One region of the Dehalobacter restrictus DSM 9455 genome, then DNA from elsewhere that is predicted to be linked to it. Evidence: a T-box and tRNA genes for the amino acid it is inferred to sense, from the RefSeq annotation. Region 1 holds a T-box; the other regions hold tRNA genes.

Region 1 (4,904 bases):
CTTCTGTTTGAACTGAAGCTTCTGGCAGATGTCGGCCTGGTCGGATTCCCAAACGTCGGAAAATCCACACTGATCTCGAGGGTATCGGCTGCCCGTCCGAAAATCGCAGACTATCATTTCACGACCCTGGTACCGAATCTTGGCGTCGTTCAGGTAGAGGATGAGAGTTTTGTCATGGCGGATATCCCGGGAATTATCGAAGGGGCTCATTCCGGCGCAGGACTTGGACATGAATTTCTGCGTCATATCGAGCGTACCAGACTGCTTCTTCATATTCTGGACATTTCGGGTTCCGAGGGCAGAGACCCGCTGGAAGACTTTAAAATCATCAACCAGGAACTCAAACTGCACAGTCCGGCTCTTGCTGAAAGGCCGATGCTGGTTGTTCCGAACAAAATTGATGTTAACGGTTCCGAGGAGAATCTCCGGCGTCTCCGCGAGGAATTTGGGGATGCCTATGAAATCTACCCAATTTCGGCGGTAACCGGAGAGGGAATCGATAAATTACTGCATAAGATGATACAAATTCTTCCTGAGGTACCGCTGATTGGACTTTCAGCTGATCCTGATGAACATCGCATGGTTCAGGTCCAAAGCGAGGACAGATTTGTCATTACGCGTGAAGACGGCATGTATATCATTACAGGCAAAGAGATTGAAAGACATGCGGCGATGGCCTACCTCGATACGGATGACGGTGTCATGCGCTTCCAGAATATCCTTAAAGTGATGGGAGTCGACGATGCACTGAAGGAACAGGGGATCAAAGAAGGCAATAAAGTATCGATCGGAAAGTTGGAGTTGGAATGGTCGGAGGGAGGACAATAGCATGCTGACAGGCAAACAGAAAAGGTTTTTAAGGGCTATGGGGAATGAAATGGAACCTATTTTAATCGTTGGCAAAGATGAAATTACAGATAATATGATTAAACAGGCCGCCGATGCGTTGGAGGCAAGAGAGCTGATTAAAGGACGGGTGCTCCAGAATTGTGCCGATGCCCCGAAAAATATCGCCTCCGGGCTGGCCGAAGCTACCCATTCAGAATTGGTTCAGGTGATCGGGCGGAATTTCCTGCTCTATCGGAAGGCCAGCGAAAAACCAAAAATAGAGCTGCCCTGACATATTTTCTTGGTAAATGAGGACAATTTGCAGGCGGGATATTTCTCAGCATATTTTACTTAAGTATTCTCCTGAGATCAGTCTCCGTTATAGACAGTGTTACGGAGACTTGTCTAATAATAAAAATTTAGGAGATAAATAATGGAACGGAGTGTTCGCGAGTCAATCGCTGGCGGATGCCGGATTGGCATCATGGGAGGAACGTTTAATCCAATTCATTACGGCCATCTGGTGGCTGCGGAGACAGCCAGGGTCGAATTTGCGCTTGATAAGGTCTTATTCATCCCCACAGGCATTCCTCCGCATAAAGTCCATCATCAGATTGCAAATTCGGATCTGCGTTTTGCGATGGTCGAAATGTCTATCCGCGACAATGAGAATTTTATCGCATCCAGAATTGAGATCGACAGAGAAGGCCCTTCATACACCTATGACACTTTAAAAGCCTTGCATCTGTTGTTCCCCGAACAGGAACTTTTTTTTATCACCGGTTCCGATGCGCTCCGGGATATTTTGAGCTGGCGGGAAGCAGAAGGAATTATTGGAATATCCAAAATTATCGGGGCTTCAAGACCGGGGTATGAAATTGGTGGTTTTTTGGGAGAATTATTTGACAGATATCCTTATGCCCAAAACAGAATATTCGAGATGGAAATTCCCGCTCTGGCTATATCTTCGACAGATATCAGAAAAAGGATCTGGAATAACAAGTCTATTCGTTATTTGCTTCCAGAAGAAGTACGGCGTTTCATCATAGAAAATAATATTTACATCAGTAAATAAACATTTGACTTCCGATAGGATTGTATACTATAGTAATAGTTGTTTCATACTATAAACAAAATTATTTTAGAGGTGAATTCCATGACAAAAACCCTGTACGTGGGCAATCTCCCCTGGAGTACGACTTCAGAGGAACTGACTGAGTACTTTGCTCGGTTTGGCAATGTAATCGGCAGCAGAATCATTACCGACAGAGAAACCGGTCGCTCAAGAGGCTTTGGCTTTGTAGAAGTTGCTTCAGAGGATGCCGAGCGCTTAGCAGAAGAACTTAACGGTAGTGAGTTCAATGGCCGTTCATTGACAGTAAACGAAGCGAGACCTCGCCAAACTGTCTAATGTTTTTGGTTGGGGGTTTCTGTTAAGATAAATTCTGATCTTTAATGAGTCGTAGGACTCTATATAAATAGCATGAAGAATCCTGGTTTATCTTACATTCTCAGACCCTGGACCCGAGAGAATACGGTACAGCAAACTGTACCGTATTCTTGTATGACGCCCATGGATGGCAAGGAGCGGTAAAATAAGAGAGGTTGAACGTTGTGAACGACCGGCTGGAATATTTCAGAACTTTAGCCTCACAAAAACTTTCGCTGGAAAGATTTCAGCACACGCTTGGGGTAGAGGCTCTGGCCGTGGAACTTGCCCCGAGGTTCGGTGTAAAAGAGGGAGATGCGGGCTTAGCTGCCCTTACCCATGACCTGGCTAAGGAGTACACTTATTTGGAGCAGCTGAAAAAAGCCCGGGAATGGAACCTTATTCTTTATCCGGAAGATATGGAAATTCCCCAGGTCATTCACGGAAGAGTCGCAGCTTATATGCTGCAGATTCTTTACGCGATAAAAAACGAGGATGTCCTGAATGCGGTTGCGAATCATACCTTGGGGAGACCGGGGATGTCCCCTCTGGAAATGTTGATCTACAGTGTCGATCTCACGGAACCCGGGAGGAATTTCCCCGGTGTAGACAAGCTTCGCCAGAAGTTGTATCATGACCTTAAGACAGGTACACTGGCTTGTGTGGAGCATACCTTGTACTATCTGAAGGAGAACAATAAACCGATTCATCCGCTGACAATTCTGACGTATGAAGATTTGAAAAATGGAAAAGCGTCTAAAGGAGGTTAGAATTTGGAAATAAGTCATGACCAGCTGCAGAAAGTAGTTGACTTTATTGACGATAAAAGAGGCGGAAATATTCTGACCCTTGACTTAAAGGGAATATCCGTCATTGCAGATTATTTTATGATTGCCACGGGAAACAGCACGACTCAGACCAAAGCAATTATCGAGTACCTTGCAGAAAAATTGCCCGAGGTCGGGATTCCGGTTTTAAGGATAGAAGGGCTTCCTGAAGCTCAGTGGGTGCTGATCGACTGTGGTGATCTGGTTATACATATTATGACACCAGATACCAGAGAGTTTTATAGTCTGGAAAGACTGTGGGGCGATGCCCGGGAAGTCGTATTATATAATTAGATTTTAATTTGGATATCCAATCTAATATTTTTACGCTTTGAAGGAAAGCAGTACCTGAAAGGGATGGATCAGAGAGACGGCGGTTGGTGTGAGCCGTTTTCACCAGGCGGGGAACTCGTTCCTGAGCAGTGTCCGGGCAGCAACGGATGCCGGTGAGAACCGTTATAATCTTTAAGCGCACAGAATTAGGGTGGTACCGCGGGAGCAAACTCTCGTCCCTTGGGGATGGGGGTTTTTATCTATTTTTGGACTAGTAATATCTACCAGAAGAATGAACATTTGAAACATAAGGCAGGACAACTAAAGGCTGTTCTGTTGGAAAGAACTTTGGAGGTCGGATCTATGCAGGAAAGATATTTATTCAACGAGATTGAGTCAAAATGGCAGAAAGCCTGGCTGGAGAACAAAGCAGGAAAAACTGAGGAGAATAGCGGTAAAGAAAAGTTCTATGCACTTGCCATGTTTCCATACCCATCTGGAAACTTACATATGGGACATGTCCGCAATTATTCGATCGTTGATGTGATTGCCCGCTTCAAAAGGATGCAGGGCTATGATGTGCTGCACCCGATTGGCTGGGATGCCTTCGGCCTTCCCGCTGAAAACGCCGCGATCAAGCATCAGACACCGCCGGCAGAGTGGACCTGGAAAAATATTGCGAACATGAAGCGACAGCTTCAGGAAATGGGTATTTCTTACGATTGGGATAGAGAAGTTGCAACCTGCCACCCCGAGTATTACCACTGGACGCAATGGATTTTTAATCAGTTCTATCAACATGGTTTGGTCTATAAGAAGAAAGCCGCTGTAAACTGGTGCCCGTCCTGCGCGACAGTGTTGGCTAACGAACAGGTCGTGGACGGTGCCTGCGAGCGTTGCGACACACCTGTTACCAAAAAAGATCTTGAACAATGGTTTTTCAAGATTACGGATTATTCGGAACAGCTCTTAAACGACCTTGATAAGCTCACCGGCTGGCCGGAAAAAGTAAAAACCATGCAGCGCAACTGGATTGGCCGCTCTGAAGGGGCCGAAGCCAATTTTAAAATTGAAGGCACCACAGATATGATCACTGTATTCACAACCAGAGTCGATACGATTTTTGGCGTGAGCTATGTGGTTCTTGCCCCCGAACATCCGCTGGTTACACAGCTCGTCAAAGGAACACAGTATGAACAAGGCGTGCTCACTTTTATCGAGAAGATGAAAGGTTTGAACGAAATTGCGAGAACCTCATCGGAAGCAGAAAAAGAAGGGATGTTTATCGGACACTACTGCATCAACCCATTAAGCGGAGAAAGGATCCCGATCTGGATTGCCAATTACGTTCTTCTCGAATATGGAACCGGGGCTGTTATGGGGGTCCCGGGACATGATGAAAGAGATTTTGCCTTTGCCGGGAAGTACGGTCTGCCGATTGCGAGAGTCATTCTTGATCCTAAAGTTTCCGCTGCAGATAAAGATATGCCGATGAAAGAAGCTTATATTGAAGACGGGACCATGGTCAACTCCCTTGATTTTGACGG
Region 2 (4,904 bases), 1.3 Mb from region 1:
GAAGCCGTTACTGAGCTCCTCCCTTGCATGACTGAGAAGCGTTAATTTCTCTTCATACGCTGTCTGCTCCATCTCAAGCCGGGTACGCAGTTCAGAAATGACAGCGGAATTTTGCATTCTTCTTTCATATTCCTGATTCAGTTCCGCATGCAGCCTTTCATTCTCCTGTTCAAGCGTCCGGGCTTTTTCCAGTAGTCCTCTGGCTTGGCCTCCACGGATACTGAATCCTGTCCCAAATCCGAGAATGATCCCGACCATGACTGCGCTGATGACATAAAGGAAGACTGGATCCATCGGGCATCCCTCGCATATCCATATTATTGGCGTTATCGTTTTTGCGGTTTGATCCTACTTCAAATAATCTTCAGGCAATTTGGTCAGGGGTCCCATACTGTCTAAAGGCCAGTACCTGATCCAGACCCTTCCCAATATCTTCTCCTTGGGCAAGGCGCCCCAACGATGGCTATCGTAACTGGCAGGACGGTTATCCCCCATCATGAAATAGGAATCCTCCGGCACGTTTTCAGGCCCATATTCATAATCAGCGGGATATTCGACATAAGGCTCATCTAGAACCTTGTCATTAATATAGACTTTTCCATTTTTGACTTCAAGCTTTTCTCCGGGCAAGCCGATGACTCTTTTGACGAGGTCCTCATCCTTCATCATAGACTCGGGAGCTTCAAAAACAATAACATCTCCGCGCTTGATATCACCGCATTTATAAAAGAACCGATCCACGATTAAACGATCCTGAAGCTGAATCGTAGGCAGCATCGAGCCGGTCGGGACGATTCGGGTATCAATCAAATAATTTCGGATCACCAAAGAGAGAACAAAAGCAATTGCAACGATGACGACCCATTCAAACAACGATTTCATAAAACCCTTCAACACAAATCACCTTCCACATTTCTTCAATATCTCCAATTTCAAAGGTTAGCCCAAACCTAAGTTACTTTCTCTATTAATCTATATATTCCTGCCTATTACTAACTGAAAAAAACAAAATGCCCCCAATGGAAAAGGATAACAAAAACCATAATGAAAAGCAAGACTCGAACAAAAGCTTTATCCCATCACGCTATACACATGTTTTCTAGGATCAAAAATTCATTTTTTTATTGATAAAGAAACTAATACCAGTTACTCAGCCTATTTAAGTTCCTTAATAAAATCCTAGTAAAACTCCAAACGTATATGCCCCTAACATTTTAGCAGTTATTATCCTTTTTTCCATATAGTACCATTTCTCAGTCGTGTCTCATATAGTGTAAGGACACTAGAGAATAACTTATTTAACTTACACGTTAATGGCTCTAAATAAAATTAGATCAGTTGGCCTATAAAGTTCTTATGATATTCTTATGAGCTATATTCTCTAGCTGTTTATTCTTTATGAGGAAAGGGGGCATTCAAAAAATGGCTTATGATGGAGTAGTTGGGGGCGCAGCAGGAGGTCTCGGTGGTTGTGGTTGTGGTATTGCAATCGTTGTTGTAATTATTCTTCTGTTAATCGCTTTGGGTATTGTTTTCTAATTTAAATCAATTTTGAAAGGAGGAGAATATTATGTTTAGATACGGCGGTGGATGTTGTTGCAGACCTATGGCACCTGTAGCTCCGGTTGCTCCCGTAGCTCCTATTTATGGTGGAGCTGGAGTCGGGATCATTGCCATTGCAATATTAATTTTAATTGCTTTAGGAGTTATCTTCTAAATTCTAAAAAATTTTAATAAAATAAGAAAAGTGGGGTTTGAATGAGGCCACTGAAAAACACTTTGTTTTTCGCTTAAACCACACAACCAAAAAACCAGAAGATGAGATATATTGACTCATTCTCCTGGTTTTTCAATTCTTATATGTAATGGCTTAGTTTATCACTCTCTTTTTAACCCATTAAAGTTATAATTCTTTTTAAATTAACAGCAAATATTGTGGTCGCCGCTTGTAGCTGCATACCAAATATGCCTGAAGCAGATGCAACACCATACCCATGTCTATGTTTTAGCTCGCTGTTTTTTGCCTCAATTTTGTAACGTTCCTTTGACTTTTCTTTGAAATATTCGCTATCCTGAAATATGGCCTGTTCTTCATGCGTGTGGTGTTTTATCGTTACAGAATATGTTTTGGTTTTTGCCCCGTCTTTATAGCAGCCTGCTTTATAGGGGCAGATTTTGCATTTTTCCACGTCGAATAAGTAGGATTCTACCGTTCCTGTACCGTCTTTAGCATGTTTTTTAGGCCGGGTGCTTGTCTTTTTAAAGCTCATATGTCCAGCCTGACAAACATACATCTGACAATCTTTATTAAATTCAAATATATTGGGATTTATTCGGTTCGATTGTTGATGTGTCACTGTTTTACTCAGCTTAGAAACCAGATTGATGTTATTTTCTTTCGTATATACGATGTTATCTTTTTCGGAATAGGCTGCATCACCAATGATATCTGTAACTTCAATTCCTGCTTGTTCACTTTTTTCTACCAGGGCCTGAAGTTGTTTCCCGTCATGTTTTTCTCCTGATGTAACAACTGCGGCAGTTATGATCCGTTCTTCCGTCATGGCTAGATGAGTTTTATATCCGAAAAAGGCTGTATCCGCTGTTTTATGACCCATTTTGGCATCGGCATCCTTTGACATTAAGGCTAATTGTTCATGGTCATCCTCAACCACTTCTTTTAGCATATTTAGTTTTTCTCTTACAGCAGGGTAACCGGAAATGTGTTCTGCGTTTTCAATGACCGTTATTAGTTTTTGGCAATACGCTAGTTCATCTTCCAGTAAGCCATTATTAACTTTTGCCGGGAATTGCTCTTTCATCTTATCATCTATGGCATAGACGGCTTTGCGTAGCCTCTTAGAACATTCTATTAAATGCTCCCGAGGTGATTTTTGATTGTATCTTGCCTGGGTATGGGTAGAATCTACTATGATGGCTTTGCTTTTTATAATACCTTTTTCCAAAGCGATTCCAACTGTTTTTTGGATCAATAGATCCAGCAGGTTTGTATCTTTGAGCCGTAGCTTTCTGAACTTGGTCAGTGAACTGGGGTCAATGACTTCTTCTTCCGGTGTCATATCAAGAAAATATTTAAATGACATATCGTATTTTGATCGCTCCACCACATCAACATCTGATATGTCGAAAATGCTTTTTAGTAAAAGGTATTTGAACATCCGAACTGGATCTATTGCACCTCGTCCATTATTTTGACAATAGACATTAACCAACTCGTCGTAGATAAAATTAAAATCCACTAATTCGTTCATCTGTCGCAATAAATTATCTTTGGGTATGATCAAATCGTATATGCCCATATAGGGACTTAAGGCCAGGCTTGTTTGTTTCTTTATCATATGATTACCTGCGCTGAAGTTTTTTCTCTATTTAATTGTATCAAAAAAGAGCTGGAATTACTTCTTTCTTCGTAATTCCAGCTCTTTTGCTTTTGAGGTTCAGGTACCACTTTTTCAGTGGCCTCGTTTTGAATGCCCTTCTTTTCTTTGGTTATAGCAAAACTACCTCCATATGCACCGTAAGTTCCATTAAGTTTCACGGTTAATTCATTATATGTTTATGGCTAAGGGAATTAACCTCTTAGCCCCTTTATAAGAAATTTTACCAATAGTAGTTACGAGACCATAACCTTCCAAGCGCAAATCCAGCAAATAATGGAAAGAAAAACATTTTTTAACACTCCTTTCTAAGCCGTTGGTAATATATGTAATGCATTATATGCTTAATTCACTTATTCGGTCTATAAAAAGATATAACTAACATTAAGCTAAATCATCTTTTCAGTACAAAATAGTCACTCAGGGGGATTTAATTATAACTAATGGTTTCAGAAAAACGAACAATTGCGTATTTTACGCTTTTGTGTTGACAAAGCATAGAACCATCAAATATAATGTAATCTGTCGATGCGGCCGTGGCGGAACTGGCAGACGCGCTAGTTTCAGGTACTAGTGGGCTTACGCTCGTGGAGGTTCAAGTCCTCTCGGCCGCACCAAAATTCGTCTAAAAACCCGCTATTCATGAGGGCACTAAAAAGGCGGTGTTGCAAAACTACAAATGTAGTGGGGCAATACCGCCTTCTCCAATAGTTAAATAAGTAGCCAGCAAAATCGTTATAGGTTTTAGCTGGCTTTTTTCATAACTGGATAGTCATAGGTATGACTAATAAGGCTCAAGAAGGCAGGGTGATGCAATGTCTACCCGCTTTCGGCAAGTTGCGCCCTCCGTGGCGCAAAAAGCCGCGCTGCGCAATCCATGCTCCGCTTATGCTGGTTAGACATTGCATCGCCTAATCTTTGGTCTTTGTAATCGATATGTCTTTGGAAGTAAGCAGTCTATCCCGCTAGTATCAAGCCGTCTTTAGCCGGTGAAGCGGTTTCCCAATGCGCTCATTCTGTATTTTAGCATGAAGCTTGTTGAAGTTATATCCAAAGCACAACAGCATAAACTCATTTTTCACACTTACTTTGCCGCGTGTTAAGAAACGATTGAAGTTGTAATCGTTCTTCAAGACCCCGAAGGCGCCTTCCGCCTGAATAGACCGATTTACCCTAAGTAAGATACTTTTTCGGATGTAATATTCTCATAGGATACCTGGCGTTTCTCGATGAATTTCTTGGAAACCTGCATCCGTCGGTTTCCTTTGGACTTTGTACACTTCTCTCTCTTGAGACAGCCTTGGCAGTCCTCGCATTCATATACCGTTATTTCAGACCGATAACCGGTTGCTGACATTCTATTTGTGATTCCTGCAGGTTTAAGTTGCTTGCCGTTACTGCAGGTGTATTCGTCTTTTTCGGCATTGTAATCCATGTTTTCTCGTTTGCTGATATCATTTTTAAAACTTCTTTTCTTCCATTGCTCATACGTTTGCGGCTTGATGT
Region 3 (4,904 bases), 1.2 Mb from region 1:
TTATCAAACTACGCAGAGAAACCATATTCCCCTCTTTTTGCGCATCTTTCTTTGCCTTGTGTATAGCTCTTGCAGTTTTTCTATCAAGGGACAAAGATAGTGATTCGCGTAGAATATCAAATCTTCCAGATTTTTTTGTCGTATTAAGAACTGCTGTTTTTGCACTCGCCACCTCTCTTCCCCTCCGTTCTAATCGATATTTCTTGTACATTTATTTTAACCTACTTTCCATATATATACAAGCAAATTAATTAAACTTTTCTTTAATACATTATTCTATTATGTATGATATATGTTAATTTATACAAATAGTAAAGGCTCATGAAATAAAATCTGAGCCTTTTAAATGTGTTTACTTTATTCTGACAAGAATATTCTTTCGTATGCTTAAATAAAACAAAAACGAACCCCATTAATTTTTAATCATGGGGTTCGTCAGTAATCTGAGCATGATTGATCATGCTCTTCCTATATATACTCTTACGATAGGTATCTTTTTACTGATTCTATCAGCTGTGTTTGATAGTTATAGATATCATCAACGTCCGATATTTGAATTCGAATCGGGTGTTTATTCTCATCAGGAATGTATAAATATTTCTGCTGTGCATTTAAGCCTAATCTACATATCCACTTTAGTTTATTATCATCCAATAGAATACCAAAATATGATTCGGTATCTCTAAAGAATATCCTTGATGAATTAACTGCCGGATTCAAAACACTTTTTACTGCATAATAATATTCTAACTCTTCTTGTGTTGTCTCTATTTTATTTTTTAATTCCTGATCCTTCTGTACAGTAGTTGCTGCCTCCTGTGGTTCTTGTTCAACCTTTTCTGAATCACCCATCGCAGCTTTTAGCCGATCATTAACTATCTCATTTAGAAATTGGTTGTATGATTTTTTTACTATTTCCTTAAATTTATCAACAGTTGCCTTTGTTCGTTTCCCCTCATATCAATTCATCAATAAAATCCATGATTTTCCTCCTATATACCTTGTTTTATACATTAACAAGAATCTTTTGCTAATTTAGCATATATTTTACAGTCATATACTAAAATCCTTCTTTTACACTGATTTTCCATCTAAATAGGGATGATCAAAAGTCCAAATAATAATGCAAAGAAGAGGATGAAATAATATCGCCCTCTTCTTGTGTTATCTGCCTAAAAAAATCTGTACAAATATAAATTTCAATACATTTGGGCAAAAAATAAAAAGGCCCAAAAGCCTTTAAATTTCATGGTGCCGAAGGCCGGGGTCGAACCGGCACATCCTCACAGATATCGGTTTTTGAGACCGACGCGTCTGCCAATTCCGCCACTTCGGCACGCCTTACTTTTGCTATTTTATAATATCAGCGTCAAAAACGCAAGTACATTGCCACTTTTTTTACGGCCATTTTCATATTATTTTTTACTCCGATAAAGACAACTTGGATTATGAACGCATAATACCGGTCAGGATCTCGTTGGCTTCCTCAGCCTCCGACTCCGGCACGAGTATTTCGACGCTTACGTCGACGGATTCTTGGGAACCTACTGCTTTTAGCTGGACTAAAATACCTTCGTCTGCAAATGCTTTTTGATATTTTTCAGCGACTGCTTTATTTGGTGCTATATAAATGACTGTCCACATATTCTATCCTCCAATAAGCATTTAGACCATCTTATTATACTTTTGAATCATTGCTTTCTCCACATTTGGCGGAACTAATCCTGAAACATCTCCTTTCAGACTTGCCGCCGATTTGATCGAGCTGGAACTGATGAACGAATACTCGCTTTTTGTCATTAAAAAGACGGTCTCGATGTCGGGAGCCAGCTTTTTATTCATCAAAGCCAGCTGAAATTCGTATTCGAAATCCGTCATGGCCCGCAAGCCTCTGATCAGCGCAACAGCTCCGCATTCACGCGCAAAATCCACAGTCAGACCGCCAAAAGACTTGACTTCAACATTTTTCATATCGCTGGTTTCGCATCTCAACAGTTCCTGCCTTTCTTCCAATGAAAAAAGCGTCTGTTTGTTACTTTCGGAAGCTACCGCCACAATGACACGGTCAAAAAGGTAAATAGCTCTATGCAGGATATCAAGGTGCCCATTGGTTACTGGATCGAATGTCCCCGGGTATATCGCAGTTCGCACAAAAAATCTCCTTCAGTTCAGAAAATATCTCAGCGTCATAAAATCTATTTATGGGATTCGCCCCAAAGTAACAATATCCTGCCTCTTCCAACAAATTTTTATTGCCATCTTACCTGATCATTTCCCAAAAGCGCAATAAGCGCCCTGTCAAGCTCTTCAGATGGCCTGACAAAATAATTTGGACTTATCTCAAAGGTCTTCTTATTATCCTGGCAAAAGAAATAGACAGGATGCGTTCCGCGAAATGCCCCAAGGATTGCCAGGATCTTATCGGTCAGTTCCGTATCCTGATTGCTTGGAATCTTCAGAAACAATTTATCCGGTTTGACGCTGCATTCCTCGATCGGCAGAACTTTTTCAGCAAATATTTTCTTTTCATCTTCATTCACATAATAACGACCGTGAACAACCACAATATGGTCGTTGTCCATCCTGACAACTTCCGGAAACAATCTGGGGAATACCAGAACCTCAATCGTTCCGGTCAGATCCTCCAGTAAGAAGGTAGCCATCATTTCCCCTTTTTTCGTTATTGTTTGCCGATAAGAATTTATTATCCCACCCAGAATGACCTTTTTTTCTTCCGCACTTTCGAGACAGGCCGCAATTTCTGAACTCGTGATTTTCCTTAATAGGTCATTCACGGAATAAAGCGGATGGGCTGTGAGATAAATACCGATATACTCCCTCTCCATCTTTAGGATCTCGCTCTCGCTGAATTCCGGTATTTCAGGCATACGCAACCCTTCATCGAGGTCCTGGTCGAGATCAAACAAAGACATCTGGCCGGATTCGTTGTCCTTTTGCCGGTTCTGGGCCAGCTCCAGGGCCTGATCCAGGACTTTCATAGCCTGAGCGCGGCTGCACAGTGACTGAAACGCGCCGGCCTTAATCAGACTTTCAAGGGTTCGTTTGTTTAGAACTTTAGCATCCATGCGTACAATAAAGTCATAAAACGACGCAAACGGGCCGTTAGCTCTTTCGGCGATGATCCTGTCAACCACCTGTGTCCCGACATTGCGGATCGCCTCGAGCCCGAAACGTATCGCTCCGTGTTCTATGGTAAAATCCCGGTAACTGTACTGGACATCGGGCGGCAGAATCTCAATGCCGCTGCTCCTGGCTTCCTGAATGTAAAAAGTGACTTTATCTGATGCGCCGATTACGGAACTCAGCAGCGCTGCAGTGTATTCGAGCGGATAATTCGCCTTCAGATACGCTGTCTGATATGAGATCATCGCATAAGCCGTGGCATGCCCCTTATTGAATCCGTACTCGGCAAATTTGGCCATCAGATCAAAAATCTCTTCAGCTTCCTTTTCACCTATACCCAGACGGAGCGCTCCCGGCACAATCCATTCACCGCCGCTGTCCTGCAGGCCGTAGATAAAATTCTGCTTTTCTTCGGCCATGATCTTCTTGTCTTTTTTTCCCATGGCCCTGCGCAGAAGATCTGCTCGTCCAAGAGAGTATCCGCCAAGATTCTGAGCTATCTGCATGACCTGTTCCTGGTAGACGATAATCCCGTAGGTCGGTCTTAAAATCTCTTCTATTTTTGAATGCAGGACTTTGATCAGCCCGCCATGCTTCCGGCGCACGAACTCCGGAATCTGTTCCATCGGACCGGGCCGGTACAGCGCGTTTACCGCAATAATATCTTCAAAACAATTGGGCTTCAAATCTTTTAAGATGGCCCGCATGCCACCGCTTTCCAGCTGAAATACACCTGTACTGTTCCCTTCGGAAAGCAGCTGATACGTCGCTTGGTCGTCGAGCGGCAAATGGTTCAGGTCAAGCCGGATATCGCGGGCCTGTTCAATATTTGCAAGCGCTTTGGTCAGGATCGTCAGGTTCCGCAGACCCAGGAAATCCATCTTCAGCAGTCCGATCTCCTCAACCGTTTTCATCGGAAACTGCGTCATCAAGAGCCCGTCGGAGGTTTTCTGAAGTGGAAGGTAACTGGTCAATTCGTCCCTGGCAATCACGACGCCGGCAGCATGCGTGGAAGCATGCCGCGGCATCCCCTCCAGGGACTTGGAAATCTCATACAACTTTTTGATTTCCTCTTCTTCCCTAACCATTTTCTGCAATTCAGGAGAAACGGCCAGCGCTCTTTCCAGCGTCATGCCCAATTCATACGGTACCGCTTTGGCGACTTTATCGACTTTGCTGAGCGGTATATTCAGGACTCTTCCGACATCCCTCAGCACGCCCTTGGCACCCATGGTACCAAACGTAATGATCTGGCAAACCTTCTCTTCCCCATACTTTTCTGTTACATATTTGATGACTTTTTCCCGGCCTTCCGGGTCAAAGTCGATATCAATATCCGGCATGGATATCCTTTCCGGATTTAAAAAACGTTCAAAAAGAAGATCATGGCGCAGTGGCTCCACGGAGGTGATGCCAAGCAAGTACGCAACCATACTCGCAGCTGCTGAACCACGCCCCGGACCGACTGCAACATCATGCTCCCGGGCATACCGGCAGAAATCGGACACAATCAAAAAATACCCGGAAAAACCAGTCTGGGTAATAATCCCAAGCTCATATTCCAGCCGCTCGCGCTGTTCCGGCGTTTCCTCCGGGTAGAATACCGGGAACGCCTTCCAGCATAATTCCCGCAGGTACTCGTCCAGGGTGCAGCCTTCCGGAACCTCGTAGACCGGCAGATAATGCTGGCCAAACGAAAAGCTGACGTTGCAGCGCTCCGCAATCTCATTCGTCTGGCGTAAAACCTCGGGCGTCTCCCC

Evidence for each region. A T-box is a leader RNA that pairs with one kind of tRNA and senses whether it is charged. The one in region 1 lies ahead of leuS (leucine--tRNA ligase), so its partner is inferred to be a tRNA-Leu.
Region 2: it has a tRNA-Leu gene. The T-box ahead of leuS (leucine--tRNA ligase) is inferred to sense a tRNA for this amino acid. The anticodon was not compared.
Region 3: it has a tRNA-Leu gene. The T-box ahead of leuS (leucine--tRNA ligase) is inferred to sense a tRNA for this amino acid. The anticodon was not compared.

What each region holds. Positions count from the first base shown of each region.
Region 1 is NZ_CP007033.1:569,616-574,519, forward strand. It holds gene obgE (GTPase ObgE) at 1-828, shown strand, start outside; gene yhbY (ribosome assembly RNA-binding protein YhbY) at 830-1,120, shown strand; gene nadD (nicotinate-nucleotide adenylyltransferase) at 1,262-1,903, shown strand; gene DEHRE_RS02770 (RNA recognition motif domain-containing protein) at 1,985-2,239, shown strand; gene yqeK (bis(5'-nucleosyl)-tetraphosphatase (symmetrical) YqeK) at 2,443-3,027, shown strand; gene rsfS (ribosome silencing factor) at 3,031-3,378, shown strand; T-box leader at 3,407-3,601, shown strand; gene leuS (leucine--tRNA ligase) at 3,721-4,904, shown strand, end outside.
Region 2 is NZ_CP007033.1:1,839,088-1,843,991, forward strand. It holds gene DEHRE_RS08810 (DNA recombination protein RmuC) at 1-294, opposite strand, end outside; gene lepB (signal peptidase I) at 349-882, opposite strand; gene DEHRE_RS15000 (hypothetical protein) at 1,571-1,717, shown strand; gene DEHRE_RS08820 (IS1182 family transposase) at 1,890-3,359, opposite strand; tRNA gene DEHRE_RS08830 (tRNA-Leu) at 3,929-4,015, shown strand; partial or broken gene DEHRE_RS08835 (IS1182 family transposase) at 4,370-4,904, opposite strand, start outside.
Region 3 is NZ_CP007033.1:1,809,805-1,814,708, forward strand. It holds gene DEHRE_RS14805 (hypothetical protein) at 1-172, opposite strand, end outside; gene DEHRE_RS08670 (hypothetical protein) at 481-852, opposite strand; tRNA gene DEHRE_RS08675 (tRNA-Leu) at 1,250-1,336, opposite strand; gene DEHRE_RS08680 (putative signal transducing protein) at 1,447-1,644, opposite strand; gene coaD (pantetheine-phosphate adenylyltransferase) at 1,666-2,151, opposite strand; gene DEHRE_RS08690 (DNA polymerase III subunit alpha) at 2,250-4,904, opposite strand, start outside.